One region of the Photobacterium damselae subsp. damselae genome, then DNA from elsewhere that is predicted to be linked to it. Evidence: riboswitches for the same ligand, from Rfam matches in the RefSeq annotation. Region 1 holds a riboswitch; each other region holds the start of a gene.
What was found. Region 1 has a riboswitch for lysine ahead of lysC (lysine-sensitive aspartokinase 3). Riboswitches for the same ligand answer to the same signal wherever they lie in the genome.

Region 1 (6,033 bases):
ACCTGCTGACCTTCAGAGCATAAATCAGTTGCAACCGAAGTATCTAGATAAGCCGTCTTTGTTTGTACACACGCTTCCATGATAGTGACATTCACCCAAGGAGGACCTGCGTTAACAACAAGATCTGGTTTTACTTGGTGAATCAAAGCGATTAACGCCTCAACACTGTCAGCATCAACGGCTGCAGAAGTTAAGCGTTTAGTTGTATCTTTTAAATTGTTCTTACGTAGGATGCTTTCAATAATAGTGTCACATTTCGCTACGGTACGTGATGCAAGAGTGATATCACCAAAGACATCATTATATTGCGCCAATTTATGGGCAACAACCCAACCAACACCACCAGCACCAATCTGTAATACAGCCATTATTTCTTCCTTAAAATCTCTCTTAGAGCGACATAATTATCGCTCTAGATTAAAATTCATCCGCAGTGCATAGCCAAAACTTCAAGCAGAACACTACGACTTATTTGTTCTCGAAATCACACCGCTAATTCGATTAATTCGCAACGAAGCAATCGACTTTCAGCGACGATTTGGGCAAATAACTTAGTAAAGTCATCTTGCGTTAATAACGGGTTTAAGATGGTAATTTTCAATGTTACCTCCCCCTCAATAACGGTTTCACCCAACACAGCAACCCCTTTTACCAATAGTTGATGGCGTAAAGTTCGATGCAATTGATCCCGTTGACCTTGATCCATCTCTGGTAAATTCACGCGAAATAGAACCGTTGATAATTGTGGTGTAGCAACCAAGTAAAGTGCAGGTGTTTCAGTAATTAATGCTGCTGCAACTTGTGCTAAATCAACGGTTTTACCGACCATATTACCAAGCCCATTTTCACCAAGAGTACGCAAAGTCATAAACAGCTTTAGCGCATCAAAACGTCGAGTCGTTGATAACGATTTATCGACTAAGTTAGGTAGGGTGTCGGTCTCCCGGTTGAGATAGTCTGCGCGATGAAGCAAGAAACGGAAGTTAGCTTTATCTTTAACTAACAAAGCGCCACAACTGATTGGTTGATAGAACAACTTATGGAAATCGACCGTAACAGAATCTGCTTTCTCAATACCGCTCAAACGGGACTTATATGGTGATAACTGTAAAGCTGAACCGTATGCAGCATCAACATGAAGCCATAACTCAAACTTCTTCGCGATATCAGCAATCGTTTCAATTGGATCAATTGCACCATGATCGGTTGTTCCAGCCGTTGCAACTACAGCAAATGGCATAAGTCCTTGTGCTTTCAAATCAGAAAGCGTTTGCTCAAGCGCAGCTGGCTCAATAACACCATTACGATTACTGCTTACCGTTACAACTGCATTTTCACCAAGCCCCATCTGGCCTGCCGCTTTTTTCACAGTAAAATGGCTAGTTTGGGAACAAACAATTCGTAGCTTTGTAAAATAATCTGGCAATCCCTGTTTTTGGACATGATGACCAGAGAAACGCTCAATCATCGCATCACGAGCAAGTAAGAGCCCCATCTGATTACTTTGCGTACCACCGCTAGTAAACGTTGCATCACCTTGCTCAGAGAAACCAAATACTTGAGCAACCCAATTGCACATATGTTGCTCAAGATAAGTTGCACTGGACGCTTGATCCCAAGAGTCCATAGACTGATTAAGTGCCGATAAAATCAATTCTGCAACCAATGCAGGTAGCAACGGTGGTGTATGCAAATGAGCAATACAGTTTGGGTGTTGCACCATCACCGCATTTTTGGCTACCGTATTAACAGCATCTAAGGTAGATTGGGTTATATCACCATTGCCATCTTTTGGAATAACCATCTGATTAATCAACGTTTCTAATTGCTCTGGAGCCATGCCAGAATACGGTTTGTCGGCTTCAGAAAATACGGTAACCATCTGCTTTAATGCAAACGATAATTTTTCTAGATATGCGTCAGCCCCGCCCGGGCCACAGCTAATAAACTGTGATTTCCAGTCTGAGTATGTCATGTCAGCTTTGCTCTTTTATGCTGTAGCTAGAATGGCGTGATCAATCACATCGGCAACAAAATCAATTTGCGCACTGTTGATAATCATTGGTGGTAGGAAGCGAAGTACACAACCACTGCGTCCACCTTTCTCGATAATTAATCCACGCTCTAATGCTGCACGTTGAATCGCAATTGCACGTTCACCGTTTGCTAAATATTGTCCAAAACGGTTCTTTTGCTCTGGGTGAACAATTTCAATACCTAGCATCAAGCCACGACCACGAACTTCACCGATGCAAGGGTGCTTTTTCTGGAGCTCTAACAGATGGCGAGTTAGACGATCACCCATAGCTTGAGCATTTGCAACGAGGTTATCGCGCTGAATAATTTCAAGTGCTTTTGCCCCAGTAGCCATAGCTAACTGATTACCGCGGAAAGTACCTGTGTGCTCACCTGGACGCCATGAATCGATGGATTTATCAAACGCCAATACAGACAGAGGTAAACCACCACCAACAGCTTTTGACATCACAAGAATATCGGGATGAATACCTGAATATTCGTAGGCAAAATGAGAACCTGATTTACCAATGCCACATTGGATCTCATCAAAAATTAACAGGATATCTAATTCTTTTGTTATACGACGTAGCTCTTGTAACCAAAATGCTGGAGCGGGAATAACACCGCCTTCACCTTGAATTGGCTCCACAATGATTGCAGCTGGCTTTTGAATACCACTTTCAACATCATTAAGAACATGTTCGATATAACGAATACTTTGCCACGCACCAGCATCACCACCTAAACCAAATGGACAGCGGTAACTGTATGGGAAAGGAAGAAAATGTACGTCAGCCATTAGACCAGTTCGGCGCTCTTTCGCACCTAAATTACCCGTCATAGCCATCGCGCCATTTGTCATACCATGGTATCCGCCATGAAAAGCAAAAATAGTATTACGACCTGTCGTTTGCTTAGCCAGTTTAATCGCCGCTTCTACACCATCGGCTCCTGATGGACCACAAAATTGAATTTTTGCGTTATCAGCAAATGACTTTGGTAAAAAACCTAGCAGCGTCTGAATAAATTTGTCTTTTGTTGGGGTTGTAAGATCTAAGGTTTGATAAGGAACACCTGATGCTAGAGCATCTGTGATCGCTTTATTGATCTCTGGATGGTTATATCCCAAAGCCAACGTACCGGCACCCGCGAGACAGTCAAGATATTGTTGACCACGAGTATCAGTCACAATAACGCCATCCGCACGCTCAATCGCAATAGGAATACGACGCGGATAAGATCGAACCTCAGACTCTTGTTGTGATTGACGGGACAGAACGGCGTCCGGCCCTAAATCACGTAAAACAGTTGATGACGGGACGCCGAAAATCTGGCTTTCAGAATCAAGGATTTTTTCGTTGTTCATAGACGATTCCTTACATAAATCCAAGTGTAAGAACCGCGCATTCTTTTTCAAGGAAAGCGCACAATAAGGCAAAACAAACTGTGTTTTACCCCCAGTGGGAGGGAAGTTGACCCCGCAATGCTGGTCATCAGCCCCCGTGCCCGAACCAGTCGGTGCCGCTTACCGATCTCCACGTTACTAATATCAAAAAGAGTAAACTTAATAACGCTTCTTCGATATTTAAATACTAAATTCAATAAAGGTAATTATTATTGAATCTAATTAAATTTAGTTCCGTTAATGTATTCAGAACCTAACGGGGTCGAAAACATACAGTAAAAAATCTTAATGTAAATATATTTTTTAATTTTTTTAAATTTTATATTCACGTTAAATCATAATAAAATCATCAATACCAAAAAAGTATGTTTTATATATTTACAAGTAATTTAGCTCTTACTTATAAAAAAACCAAGATGCTAATTAACAGAATAAACAACCACGCCAATAAAATAGAGTGTAGACTCTATTTATTAGGCTGAATGCTTAAATTTATATTCTCGCTAATAAAATCAATGAACTTACCAATATAAAACATCGTACACTTAATATCACCACTGCTTTTAAAAATTAACTTAAATCAAATTTTGAAATTAAATCAAAAAATATCGTTGACAGCACGATGATAAAAATATCCAATGTATAGCAACTGAAGATGCCGCGATCATTTCGATCAGAGCGAATCAGAAGAGGAGCGTTAACCAGGTAGTCAATGTGCGGAGCCCTAAACTCCAATGTACCTTGACCAGGGGGTTAACGCTGAGACAAAACGCGTTTTGGGACGCGATTGTCGGCCTAGAAAGTTGATTCTTTCGGGCCGTCACCTGTGCGGCACAGGTGGAGAGCTTCTGGTAGAGACCGTTGGTCCTCGCCCTCAACTCAAAACCCTCCCCGCCCCAGGTGAAACCATGTTTTCTCTTACCAAGGGGGTGTACCGAAAATGAAGAAGGTAACTGTCGCTAAATTTGGCGGCACCAGCGTGGCAGATTTTGCCGCAATGATGAATTCAGCAACCATAGTTCGCAACAATCCAGATACCCGATTAGTTGTTATAAGTGCTTGTTCTGGCGTAACAAATATACTCGTCGAACTAGCTAACGGTGTGGCAGATGTTGATCGCCGCAGCGCTCTTATTAAACAATTAACTCGCATTCATTTTGCTATTCTTGAGCAATTGTCACCATGTACAGACACTGCAATAAAAGTTTCTGAACTGATTGATAATATTGCATTTCTATCAGAATCCGCAGCTCAGCATACCCATGATCAGCTTAGTGATCAGATGGTGGCATGTGGAGAGTTACTATCCACTTTCGTCTTTACTCATCTGATGAAAGATCTCGGCATTCCAGCAGTGCGTTTTGACGTCCGTGATGTAATGCGTACAGATAGCCATTTTGGTCAAGCAGAACCAAATCTAGACGCGATTCAAACATTATCGGCTCAATATCTATTACCACAAATAAAAGAGCATGTTGTTGTTACCCAAGGATTTATTGGGGCAGATAACCATAACTATACGACAACATTAGGTCGTGGTGGCAGTGATTACAGTGCGGCTCTACTTGCAGAAGCCATTGATGCAGAAACGCTTGAGATCTGGACTGATGTTCCAGGGATTTACAGTACTGATCCTCGTGTCGCACCGAATGCGATGCCAATTGCTGAAATCAGCTTTAAAGAAGCCTCTGAAATGGCAAATTTTGGTGCAAAAATTCTTCATCCAGCGACATTGATTCCTGCAATGCGTAAGCAAGTTCCTGTTTTTGTTGGATCATCTAAAGAACCTCATCGTGGTGGAACATGGATTCGTCAAGCAGCCAATACCGAACCTATTTTTCGAGCGATTGCCCTACGCAGTAATCAAGCTCTTGTCACTCTAAATAATATACATTCTGTACATAACAGCGGATTTTTGGCTCAAGTATTTGCTATTTTAGCAAAGCATAATGTCTCTGTTGATCTCATGACAACCTCTGATGGTTGCCTATCTTTAACCTTAAACCAAGCCACAACTCGTGGTGGTCTACCTCAATTACCTTTTGAAGTTGAACAAGAATTATCACTACTTTGTCAGGTAAAAGTAGAAAATAATCTAAGCTTGATTGCGCTTATAGGAAATAAAATGGATGAAAAACATGGAACATGTTCTCAGATATTCTCTTCCCTTGAGCCATATAACTTACAAATGATCTGCTATGGTGCTAGTGAACATAGTTTATGTTTTCTTGCCGACGAAAATAGTTCGAGTGAAATCGTTCAAACGCTCCATAGGCGTATTTTCGAATAGCAAAAAATAGTCATCAAAATAAGTTTAAATAATATTCTCTAATTAATTTTAGGGAAGGGATTTCTATTATCTCAAGATAATTGATTTTTAATATCGTTATATTTAGCGAGGATGAGTTATATCTAAAATAACTCTCATCGTATGGAAGAGAACACCATGAAATTAAAAGTAGGTTTTATTGGTTGGCGCGGAATGGTCGGCTCCGTATTAATGCAGCGAATGTTGGAAGAACAAGATTTTGCAAATATTGAGACCGTATTCTTCTCTACCTCACAGGTCGGCCAACAGATTCCATCTTGGATAAAAGCAATCACAAAGA
Region 2 (6,033 bases), on a different replicon from region 1:
TCATAAAATTAACTTAACGTCCTAACGCTTCTTTATAATGAGTACGACAAACGGAAACGTAGCGATCATTACCACCAATTTCAACCTGATCCCCATCTGCAATTGCGCGGCCGGTCTCATCTTGGCGGATAACCATATTAGCTTTACGACCACAGTGACAAATTGTTTTTAATTCAACTAATTTATCAGCCCATGATAATAGATAACGACTGCCTTCAAATAGTTCACCTCGAAAATCAGTGCGCAATCCATAACATAATACTGGAATATGTAATTTATCAACCACTTCAGTTAATTGATAAACCTGATCTTTAGTTAAAAATTGGCACTCATCAATTAATACACAATCTATTTTTTTCTCATTATGAATATCAGTAATTTGTGCATAAAGATCATCGGCATTATTGAATAGTTCAGCATCTTCTTGCAAACCAATTCGGGAGCTCACTTTACCTTTACCATATCGATCATCAATCGCTGCCGTAAAGATTAAAGGCGTCATACCACGTTCGCGGTAGTTAAATGATGATTGTAGTAAGGTTGTCGACTTACCCGCGTTCATCGCAGAGTAGTAGAAATACATTTGAGCCATTAGGTTCCCCAAATCGTTTGAAAATACATATCCAAAATTAGCGTGATGCTACAGAAATCTCCCCACAATGAAAAGCGAGATCATTAAGATTGGATCACAACAATAAAAAAAGCCTGCAAACTGTGCAGGCTTTAAGCAAGATGATGACTGTAATTATGCGGCGCTGGTGCTTGATACCGGGCGACGAGACCACCAAGATAGACCAAAACACATCACAACAAAGGTCAGTGTTGCCGCTAAGAAACTCACTGGTAGTGAATCTGTAATACCTAAAACAAGGAAACCTACAGCAGAAACAAACGCTACTGCTAAAGCATACGGTAGCTGTGTCGCGACATGATCAATATGATGACAACGCGCACCGGTTGAAGACAAAATCGTTGTATCGGAAATTGGTGAGCAGTGATCACCAAATACAGCACCAGCAAGAACACCTGCAAGCATAGGAAGCATTAATGTAATATCCGTTGCCCCCGCAAGATCACCTGCGATAGGAAGCATGATGCCAAACGTACCCCATGATGAACCAGTAGAGAATGCCATAATGCCTGACAAACAGAATAAAATAACAGGTAATAGCATTGGGTTAATATTACCCTGTACTAACGTTGATAAGTACTTACCTGTTTGAATATCGCCAATCACACTGCCGATGCTCCAAGCAAATAGCAGAATTAAAATAGCACCAAACATAGATTTAGCACCAATCCATAGCGTATTGGTTACATCAGCCATAGGTAAACGTTGACGAAGTACCGGAATAAGTGCACAAATCAAACCTAGCGTACCACCAAGAACAAGTGACTTACCTACGTTAGTATTTTCAAATGCGCCCAAGATATCAAATGGCTTACCTGCTGCGGCAAGACCTTCATTACCTGTATAAATCATAAAGAAGAAGGTAGCAAAAATAAGGACTAAGATAGGCCATACTAAATCGCCTACTCGACCTTTATCACTCTCTTTAATTTCAAGCTCTTCATCTAATGATTTTGCTTCATCAAGAGAATCACCTTCATCAAAGCCTCGACCGTGACTTGCTGCCATTTCATGCTTCTTCATTGGGCCCACATCCCACTGGAACCAAGCAACTACAAAGACCATTGCTAAAGCAAAGATTGCATAGAAGTTCATTGGTGCCAGTGTCATAAATGCACTCAATGGCGAGTACTCAGTTACACCGTGAGAAACTAAAATGCCACCAATTAAGGTAATGATATAAGCTCCCCAGCTTGATGCAGGCATAATCACACACATAGGTGCTGCTGTTGAATCAACAACATAAGCCAGTTTTGCTCGAGATACATAGAATCGGTCAGTGACAGGGCGTGCAATTGCACCTACTGCTAGGCTATTAAAATAGTCGTCAACAAAAATGAAAATACCTAAAAATGCAGCCAGTAGTTTTGCACCACGCTTACTCTTAATTTTAGTCTGAGCCCACTCAGCAAATGCTCGTGTACCACCAGATAAAGTTAATAGTGCCGTTGTCATGCCTAATAAAACAAGGAATAGCAAAATGCTTAAATTGCTATAATTTAGGTCGCCATCGACAACAAACAGCTCAGTCGCCGTCTGCTTTAAATACGAAAAGGTGTTGCCTAATGAAAAGTCGGTTAACAATAAAGCACCTAGTACAATACCAGCACCTAATGAAATTAATACACGACGTGTCAGAATAGCCAAACTTAACGCAACCAGAGGCGGTAAGATGGATACTAAAGAATGGGAATAATCTACAAAGTTCATGATCTCTATTACAACCGATCCAGGTTGGAGATCTACTGTCATTGATAAACACTTAGTCTTATCAAGAAGAGAAAAGGAAAGAAGGTTAACCCTCTCCTGACCCCACAGTAGCGCTCCATAGTTAATATTAAAATTTTACTATGGCAGTGTTGTACCTATTCGACACAACCCCAGCAAGAGGGTTTGATACCCTTCTCTTACTTCGGCATTGGCTCCTTTCTCTAACCGTCAATGGAATCACCCTCGAGTTAGTTACTTATAGACAATGCACCTCTACCCTTAGTCAAGGAAATTTCATTCTACGTAATGTCAGCTCATTTGCAACAACTTAGAATGAAAAAATGACAGTGTTTAGTGAATAATTTTGCAGCTATTTATAAAAAACACAGAATTATTCCTTATAGACAAAACAAGCATCTTCTAATGATTATGAAATTAACCGCATGTGTTATTAATATAAATATATGGATAGTCTTTTATTAATGCAGCCCACTTTGCAACGAGTTCATAATGATGAATACTTAAATTTTCGTAACAATAAATGATTATTTATAGATGGCAGACACTAGCATTAAAATAATAATAGTATTATTATTGTCAAATATAATTTAACGCTGCTATTATTATTCCAGTAGCCATATATAACAAACAGGAAATATAAATGTCTGATGCAATGAAAGCGCTATTAAATCTTCGTAGCCTTCGCGCACTTTCTCGTGAATACACTCTAGAACAACTACAAGAAGCTCTAGAAAAATTACAGACAGTTGTTAGCGAACGTGAAGAATCTGAAGCTGAAGAAATCGCTAAAGAAAATGAGCGTAACCAGAAACTAGAGCAATACCGTGAAATGCTATTAGCTGACGGTATTGATCCTGAAGAATTACTAGCTTCACTATCTAAAGCACCAAAAGCAAAGCGTGCTGCTCGTCCTGCTAAATATAAATTCATCGATGAAAACGGTGAAGAAAAAACTTGGACAGGTCAAGGCCGTACTCCAAGTGCTCTTAAAAAAGCACTTGATGAAGGCAAATCTCTTGAAGAGTTTGAGATCTAATCATTCTCAATACAAAAACCCGGCTTTTATGCCGGGTTTTTTATATTGTATTGTTAACATAAACATTCACATCATTTCAAAACAGCTTCGTTTATTACAACTATTTATATCCAACCAAAAGACTATTACTCTTCTTATCTATTCGTCGTATCGAAGTAATTGCAAATCATTTGTTCAATATCAATCATGACTTCTTGTTACTTTTTATTACACTATTATATATCTCGTAATGTATGCAGCTAAACTCATGATATAAAAAAGCTGAGTCTTCACTCAGCCTTTAAAAATATATTACCGTATTTGATCAGCTAAATGACTCACAGCTAAAGCAAAATAGTGAGATCGATTCCATTTTAATAGTGTTTGATAATTTTCATAGATCAAATATGCTCGTCCATGTTGATCATCGGGTTGAACTAACCATGCTTGAATATCTTCTGTTGGTAATTGCTGACCCGATACAGTGCGAACACCTAAAGCTTGCCATTGCGATAAAGTTTTACCTTTGTCCCTTTCAACACCAATAAGTGCCGAATTTAATGTTGTTGGTACTTTAACTTGACGTCCCCAAGTATATTCATCATTCCAACCAGATTTATGCAGATAATTAGCAGCAGAGGCAAAGACATCTTCTGTTGTATTCCAAATATCGGCTTTCCCGTCATTATTTCCATCAGCAGCAAAGGTTAAATAAGAACTAGGCATAAATTGAGGCTGGCCCATTGCTCCTGCCCATGAACCTTTCATTTCAGAAGGTTTTATATGACCTTCATTCAATATTTGCAATGCATCCATAACCTGGCCTCGGAAAAAAGCTTCACGGCGTCCTTCATAAGCCATAGTAGCTAAAGCTTCAACCACATTATATTTGCCAGTAAATTTACCAAAATTACTTTCAACGCCCCATAGCGCAACAATAAAGCGAGGCTGAACACCAAATTGTTTACCGATACGTTGTAAATCGGTGTAATGTTCGCGATATAAACGATTAGCTTGCTTTACTTTCCATTGAGGTACTGCTCTTGGGATATATTGATCAAGCGTTAGTTTTTTCTCTGGCTGATTTTTATCGGCTTTAACAGCACGATGCTTAAATTCGATACCCGTAAACGCTTCATTAATAATCTGTTCTGAAATTCCTTTTTCTCGCGCCTCTGCCTTTAAGCCTTCCACATATTTATCAAATCCTGCATCAGCTGCAAAAACTGATGATGACATCCCTAATCCAAATGCTACAAGAGCAGAAACTAGTCGCTTTTTCATAATGACCTTATTATGGTTTTACCGCAGCGTTTGCCGCTTTATATTCTTCTAACAAATTAGGCACTGGCGGCGGCACTTGTAAATAAAACCCTTGCTCAACCAATGCAGTTTTAACTTTCTCGACATCAGCAATTGCTAATTTTCGACCAGCTAAATTTAATACCATCACAAATTGTGGTTTACCAAATGTAGTAAGTAGTGCTTCTGGCACTGATGAAAAATCATCTTTCTTACTAATATATAGGTACGTGTTCTCTTTCTTTAAACTTTTATAGATGGCACACAACATGATATTTACTACCGTTAAACTACTAGATTTATAGACTCTATTTTATCAAAAACATTCAATTTAATGATCTATTCCTCATATTTGGGTGAGAGACAGATCTGAATTTACACAGTCTTGGCAAGGATAACTTGCCCGAAAGGATTTAGGAATATACCATGCTAAGTACCTTTGTGATAACGGACAGGATTGGCTAATTTAGCTTCAATATGACTAAATCTGCAGAATTAAAAGGGAGTTCTTTTACACTCTCGGCACTTCATCTCAATGATGGCGATATAACGACCGCATTGACACAACTAAAAGAAAAAGTTGATAGAGCGCCAAACTTTTTCGCATCAGCGCCATTAGTGATTGATATTTCGCAGGCGGGCAGTAAGATTGATTTTGCCCAATTAAAGTCAGGAATAACGAAAGCAGGAATGATTCCTGTTGGGATCAGCGGATGTAAAAATCCTCAGATGCAAGATAAAGCAAAACAAAATGGTTTTGCTATTATGAATGCAGCACGTCAGTTGCAAGCATCCGAGCCTGAGATGGTACCAACAAAAATCATTCGTACTCCAGTTCGCTCTGGCCAACAAATTTATGCAAAAAATTCAGACCTTATTATCATGAACCATGTAAGTGCAGGCGCTGAAATTATTGCTGATGGCTGTATTCATGTTTATGGAACATTAAGAGGTCGCGCTATTGCTGGAGCAAATGGCCAACATCAGGCGCAAATTTTCTGTCAGAATTTACAATCTGAGTTAGTTTCCATTGCGGGATGCTACTGGCTAAGTGATAAAATACCTGCAGAATTCTGGGGTAAGGGTGTCGTTATCTCACTAGCAGAAAATAATTTGAACATAGAGCCTTTAGCTTTATAACGTTTAATAAGGAATTTATTTGATGGCACGTATAATCGTTGTTACCTCAGGCAAAGGTGGGGTTGGTAAAACTACATCAAGTGCGGCAATCGCATCAGGATTAGCTCTTCGTGGTAAAAAAACAGCTGTAATCGATTTTGATATCGGCCTTCGTAATCTAGACTTAATTATGGGTTGTGAGCGTCGTGTTGTTTATGACTTTGTTAATGTTATT
Region 3 (6,033 bases), on a different replicon from region 1:
GGCCTGTTGAAAAACGATTAGAGCATGCCTTGGTAAAAGGCATAACTGAATTTATTGTTGAAGATACCGAGCAAGCCCGAGCATTAGCCGCTAAACCGTTAGAAGTCATCGAAGGGCCTTTAATGGCAGGAATGAATGTGGTAGGGGATCTCTTTGGTGAAGGGCGTATGTTCTTGCCTCAGGTGGTGAAATCTGCCCGAGTGATGAAACAAGCGGTTGCTTACCTCGAACCTTTTATTAATGCTGAAAAACAGGCTGGAAGTTCAAACGGCAAGATTTTATTGGCAACGGTAAAAGGGGATGTTCATGATATTGGCAAGAATATTGTGGGTGTAGTATTGCAGTGTAATAACTATGAAATTATCGATTTAGGCGTGATGGTTTCGTGTGAACAGATCTTAAAAGTTGCCAAAGAAGAGCAGGTTGATATTGTTGGATTAAGTGGCTTGATCACACCTTCGTTGGATGAAATGGTTCATGTTGCCAAAGAGATGGAGCGCCAAGGTTTTGAGCTTCCGTTATTGATTGGTGGAGCGACTACTTCAAAAGCGCATACTGCGGTAAAAATTGAACAAAACTATCACGCTCCTGTGGTGTATGTCTCTAATGCCTCAAGAGCGGTAGGTGTTTGTTCTGCTCTGTTATCCGAGACTCAACGAGAAGATTTTATTGCTCGTTTAGATAAAGAGTATGAGGTTGTGCGCGATCAACACAGTAGGAAAAAGCCGCGTTCAGCCCCGATTACGCTGGAACAAGCAAGGGAGAATTGTGCTCACATCGATTGGCAAGCCTATCAACCGCCACAGCCGAAAAGCAAGGGAATACATACCATTATTGATTGTTCGGTTGCCACATTACGACAATATATCGATTGGACTCCATTTTTTATGACTTGGTCATTAAGTGGTAAGTATCCTACGATTTTACGTCATGAAGTGGTTGGTGAAGAGGCCACGAAACTGTTTAATGAAGCCAATGCTCTATTAGATAAGATTGAACAAGAGGGAATCATCAAGGCAAACGGTGTCTGCGGTTTTTTCCCTGCCAACAGTGTTGGTGATGATATTGAAGTCTACACCGATGAATCACGCCAGCATGTCTTAACTCGTTTGCATCATTTGCGTCAACAGACCGCAAAACCTAAAGGGGCCAACTACTGTTTATCAGATTTTATTGCGCCTAAATCCTCACAACATCCTGACTGGATTGGGGCTTTTGCTGTGACAGGAGGAATTGGAGAGAGTGAATTAGCAGCACAATTTAAAGCTCAAGGTGACGATTATAATGCGATCTTAATTCAAGCGGTGGCAGATCGATTGGCCGAAGCATTTGCTGAATATCTTCACCAACAAGTGCGAACTCAGTTGTGGGGATATAGCCCGAATGAAGATCTCTCTAATGACGATTTGATCCGAGAAAAGTATCAGGGGATCCGTCCAGCTCCCGGTTATCCTGCTTGCCCAGAACATACGGAGAAAGGAACATTGTGGCAGTTGCTTGATGTTGAAGAACGAACGGGGATGAGTTTGACCGAAAGTTATGCCATGTGGCCGGGCGCATCTGTATCGGGATGGTATTTTTCGCATCCAGAGGCGCGTTATTTCGCAGTGGCTCAGATCCAGCAAGATCAAGCGTTGGATTATGCTAACCGTAAAGGGTGGAATGAGCGAGAAATCGAAAAGTGGCTTGGACCTAACTTAAATTAATCAATATGAAAAAGGCGCTTATCTTTTGTTGAAAGCGCCTTTTTTATCTCATCTCTTTTTTTATTCGATTACCTGTTGATGCAAGACTTTAATGATCTCTTTGGCATCTGGTTCTTGGACTAAAAGGCAGAGGTTGTGGGCACTTGCACCATAACAGATCATGCGAAGGTTAAAGTCAGCTAATGCGCCAAAGACTTGTTTTGCTGCTCCTTTACTTTCACTCATCCCATTACCAATCAGCGCCGCCAAACACAGGCCTTGTTCAATATCGACTCGACAAAGTTGGCTTAATTCTGCAATAGCAGCTTCTGGTAAGGTAGGTGCGCCACCACTGGTATCGGTTTTATCTAAGGTGAGTGACACACTGACTTCTGATGTTGTGATCAGATCGACTGAGATCTTGTGAGCGGCCAAAATGCGAAAGACTTCGGCAAGAAATCCGTAAGCTTGAAACATATTTAAGCTAGTGAGTGTCACCATAGTTTGATTACAACGTAGGGCTAAAGCGCGAAATAGAGGCGCTTCGCTAACATGCTGGCGGATCCATGTTCCCCCTAACTCAGGCTGTTTTGATGAGCCAATAAATACTGGTATTTGCTGACGAATGGCTGGTAATAACGTAGATGGATGCAGTATTTTGGCGCCAAATGTTGCCATTTCTGCCGCTTCAGTAAAACTGATCTCTTGGATCGGTTTTGCTGCTGCCGTAATTCGTGGATCTGTGGTGTAAATCCCCGGGACATCAGTCCAGATCTCTAAGGTCTCAGCATCAAGCGCTTCTGCGATAAGGGCGGCACTATAATCGCTACCACCTCGACCTAAGGTTGTGGTTTGCCCCGCTTCGTTAGAGCCAATAAAGCCTTGAGATACGACGATACCTTGCTCTAGTAACGGGATGAGATGTTGTTGGGTTTGCTGACGTAATACCGCAATATCTGGAGTTGCTCGACCAAATTGATCATTAGTTCGCATGATCGGACGAATATCACAACGAATACTAGGGGCATCGAGCTCATTGAGAACTTGAGTAAATAAGTAGGTTGAGAGTAATTCGCCATGTGCGACTAATTCATCAGTTAGAGCCAGTGTTGGGTGAGTTGCTGCTTGTTGTGATAATTGAGTAACTTGTGCCAGCAATAGTTCTAGTTGAGGCTCTACAAGCTGAGGTGATTGAAGTTGTTGAGCGATATTGTGATGAATTGTGCGCAGCTGTTCTAAACGTTGTTCTCGAAGTGATAGATCGCTAATTCCTGCCGCTAATTCCACTAAAATATTGGTCACACCGGAACAGGCACTAATAAGTACGACTTTGGTTGCTGGATTATTTTTAACAACCAGAGCGCTAAGTTGCATTGCGTGGTGATCGGCAACACTGGTTCCGCCAAACTTAGCGACGGTCAGTGATGGGTGAGAGGCAGTTCCGTTGTGTTCAAGACTCATAAATGAATCCCCCTTAGTAAAACAATAATGAATAAACATTTATCGGGAGGGATATTCCCAACATCCAATTGTCAGGAGAGCCGATCAGAGACCTAGCCAGAATGCTAATGGGATCTATGGTGATCAGAAGCTCTCCACCTAAGCCAAACCGTGGCTATTAGGTGACAGCCCAAAGGATTCAACCTTTAAGGCCGATAACAACAATCCCCAATTGATGCTATCTCGGCGTTACTCCCCCTGACAAAATCACCTAGGAGTGGGGCTCCGTAATTTTGCTGCCTGGGTAACGCTCCTCTTCTGCTGCAATGCGAAATACTTATCTCACATGAACAAAAAACAATCTCATTGAATAGGATTTGGCATACCCTTGTCAATGGCTAATCTAAATATTTATGCAGAAAAAGAAAAATTATTGCAACAGGGGCAATGGACGAAATAAAACGGAGAGAAATAAAATTAAGATGGGAAATAAATTTGTTTTCTGATTGGCTGCATCATACTCTGTCAAAGATAACGTGAAATACACCATAATAATCAAGGAGTGAAGTCTATGGCGATCACCTCATTTCAGCCACCTCGTCGAGTGTTAATGGGTCCCGGCCCTTCTGATATTTATCCGCAAGTATTACAAGCATTAAGTCGTCCCACTATTGGTCATCTAGATCCCTTATTTATCACCATGATGGATGAGTTAAAAGCGCTATTACAGTATGCCTTTCAAACGCAAAATCCATTTACGATTGCTGTTTCAGCCCCTGGTAGCGCAGGAATGGAAGCGTGCTTTGTTAATTTAGTTGAGCCTGGCGATAAAGTGGTGGTATGTCGTAATGGCGTATTTGGTCAACGCATGGTCGAAAATGTTGAGCGTTGTGGTGGGGTTGCTGTGACGGTTGATAATACTTGGGGGGAACCTGTTTCTCCTGAATTATTAGAACAAACCTTGAACCAACATCCAGATGCTAAGATTGTGGCTTTTGTGCATGCTGAAACTTCAACGGGAGCACTAAGCGATGCCAAAACCTTGGCTGAAATTGCTCGCCGATTTGATTGCTTGACCATTGTTGATGCCGTAACTTCGCTCGGTGGTGTGCCATTGCTGGTGGACGAATGGCAACTCGATGCTGTGTACTCTGGTAGTCAAAAGTGTCTATCTTGTGTGCCGGGTCTTGCTCCTTTAACTTTTTCGGCTAAAGCATTAGAGAAAATCGCTTCGCGTCAGCACAAAGTACAGAGTTGGTTTTTGGATCAAAGTCTTGTTCTGGGTTATTGGAATGGTGGGGCAAAACGCAGTTATCATCATACTGCTCCTGTTAACAGCCTTTATGCCTTACATGAAGCTTTGTTGTTATTGCAGCAAGAAGGATTAGAGCACGCTTGGCAACGACACCAAGAGATGCATCAAGAGCTTAAAGCTGGCTTAATGGAATTAGGGATTGAGTTTGTGGTCGATGAGGCATATCGCTTGCCACAGTTAAATGCTGTTTATATACCGCAAGGGGTTGATGATGCTGCGGTAAGGCAAACATTGTTGGAGCGATATAACTTAGAGATTGGTGCTGGGTTAGGAGATCTTGCAGGTAAAGCGTGGCGTATTGGTTTGATGGGTTATGGCGCTAGAGCTGAAAATGTCGCTCTGTGTGTTAAGGCATTAGCCCAAACTTTGCGATGAGTCGCTATCAGGTTGGGTAATAAAAAACGGCGATATCACTATCGCCGTTTTTGCTATTTAGCTTGACTCAATTGAGGCTTCGCTTGAGTTGTTACTGCTTGAGAGTGGCTGAAGCTCATATTCGGAAAAAGAAATTGGGCCTCTTGTTCTATCTGTTTGGCTTGTTTGTGATTATTGAGTTGGTTATAAGCCAAGATCAGATTTTGATACAGAGCTGGACGAGGCCAAGTTTGAGCCTTAATGGTTGCCCAGTTAATATAATCTTCAATAAGTTGCGGCTTTTCTGTCGCTATACCTATTTGTAATTGCGTGACATGAAGATCCCATTCAAAGCGATTTTGCCATGCCCATGGGTTATTCACTTTCATTAAATAATCGACGTTAATCGGCTTACTGGTTTCAAATTTTGTTAATTGAGCTCCGGAATAGAGTGTGGTGATCATAAAGCTGGTGATCACAATAGGTAGCGCAATACTAAAGACCTTTAGCGTTAAAACATAAGTTGCCTGATAACGATAGTATTTGGCGGTTAGATTATCGACCCAGTAAATAAAAATAATAAAGACGATCCAATGGATCAGCGAGTGATAAAACGGATATTCCAGCTGGGTGTGCAAGGTGATAGGAAAAAATAATCCAATCAGTGCAAGTTGGGTGCCTTGGCGTGCTTTTTTGATTTTAAGGAAGACTGCCGCTGCTGCAATCAAGAGGCCAAGTAATGGAATAATACCGCCTTCTGCTGCCCAAAAGACCAATTCATTATGGGGATGATCTAAACTTGGTACTCCTGCGGGTAGCTTTGGATCGTCGTGATGCCAGATAGCAGTTTGAGTTATGTAAGCGGTTTCAAAGCGTCCATAACCATAGCCTGTCATGGGTTCTGCTTTAAACATATCAAAAGCTTGTGGAATATGTACTGAGCGTAAACTCTGTAAGCTAACTCGACCATCAGCTGGAGCCCATGAGCGTTCTGCGGTAAGCCCCCAAGCACTCATTAAACCAGCGGCTACCATTAATAGCCAACCTATCCATAGTTTCTTGGGTGCAAAGCGACGGAGGTAAGGTATCATCAGGCCAACACCAACGATTGCGCCAAGCCATCCAGTGCGAGAACTTAAGACGACTAAGATAGGAATGATGAGCACAGGGGTGAGCTGTAAAATAAGATGCTGCCAGTTCCACTTTCCACGATACATCGGCACACGAGCAAGCAGATAG

Region 2: it holds a riboswitch for lysine, as region 1 does, so the genes downstream of both, WAX86_RS05100 (Na+/H+ antiporter NhaC family protein) here and lysC (lysine-sensitive aspartokinase 3) in region 1, are expected to answer to the same signal.
Region 3: it holds a riboswitch for lysine, as region 1 does, so the genes downstream of both, lysC (lysine-sensitive aspartokinase 3) here and lysC (lysine-sensitive aspartokinase 3) in region 1, are expected to answer to the same signal.

Annotation. Positions count from the first base shown of each region.
Region 1 is NZ_CP146971.1:48,183-54,215, reverse strand. Features, by position in the region: gene WAX86_RS15230 (carboxynorspermidine synthase) at 1-368, opposite strand, end outside; partial or broken gene WAX86_RS15225 (pyridoxal phosphate-dependent class III aminotransferase) at 485-3,385, opposite strand; lysine riboswitch at 4,104-4,280, shown strand; gene lysC (lysine-sensitive aspartokinase 3) at 4,365-5,714, shown strand; gene asd (aspartate-semialdehyde dehydrogenase) at 5,871-6,033, shown strand, end outside.
Region 2 is NZ_CP146970.1:1,117,222-1,123,254, reverse strand. Features, by position in the region: gene WAX86_RS05110 (VF530 family DNA-binding protein) at 1-4, opposite strand, end outside; gene WAX86_RS05105 (thymidine kinase) at 14-592, opposite strand; gene WAX86_RS05100 (Na+/H+ antiporter NhaC family protein) at 746-2,341, opposite strand; lysine riboswitch at 2,442-2,625, opposite strand; gene WAX86_RS05095 (H-NS family nucleoid-associated regulatory protein) at 3,003-3,398, shown strand; gene WAX86_RS05090 (lytic transglycosylase domain-containing protein) at 3,690-4,661, opposite strand; gene WAX86_RS05085 (YcgL domain-containing protein) at 4,672-4,950, opposite strand; gene minC (septum site-determining protein MinC) at 5,157-5,819, shown strand; gene minD (septum site-determining protein MinD) at 5,842-6,033, shown strand, end outside.
Region 3 is NZ_CP146970.1:2,953,399-2,959,431, reverse strand. Features, by position in the region: gene metH (methionine synthase) at 1-1,706, shown strand, start outside; gene lysC (lysine-sensitive aspartokinase 3) at 1,767-3,146, opposite strand; lysine riboswitch at 3,266-3,451, opposite strand; gene WAX86_RS13495 (alanine--glyoxylate aminotransferase family protein) at 3,697-4,815, shown strand; gene WAX86_RS13490 (PglL family O-oligosaccharyltransferase) at 4,869-6,033, opposite strand, start outside.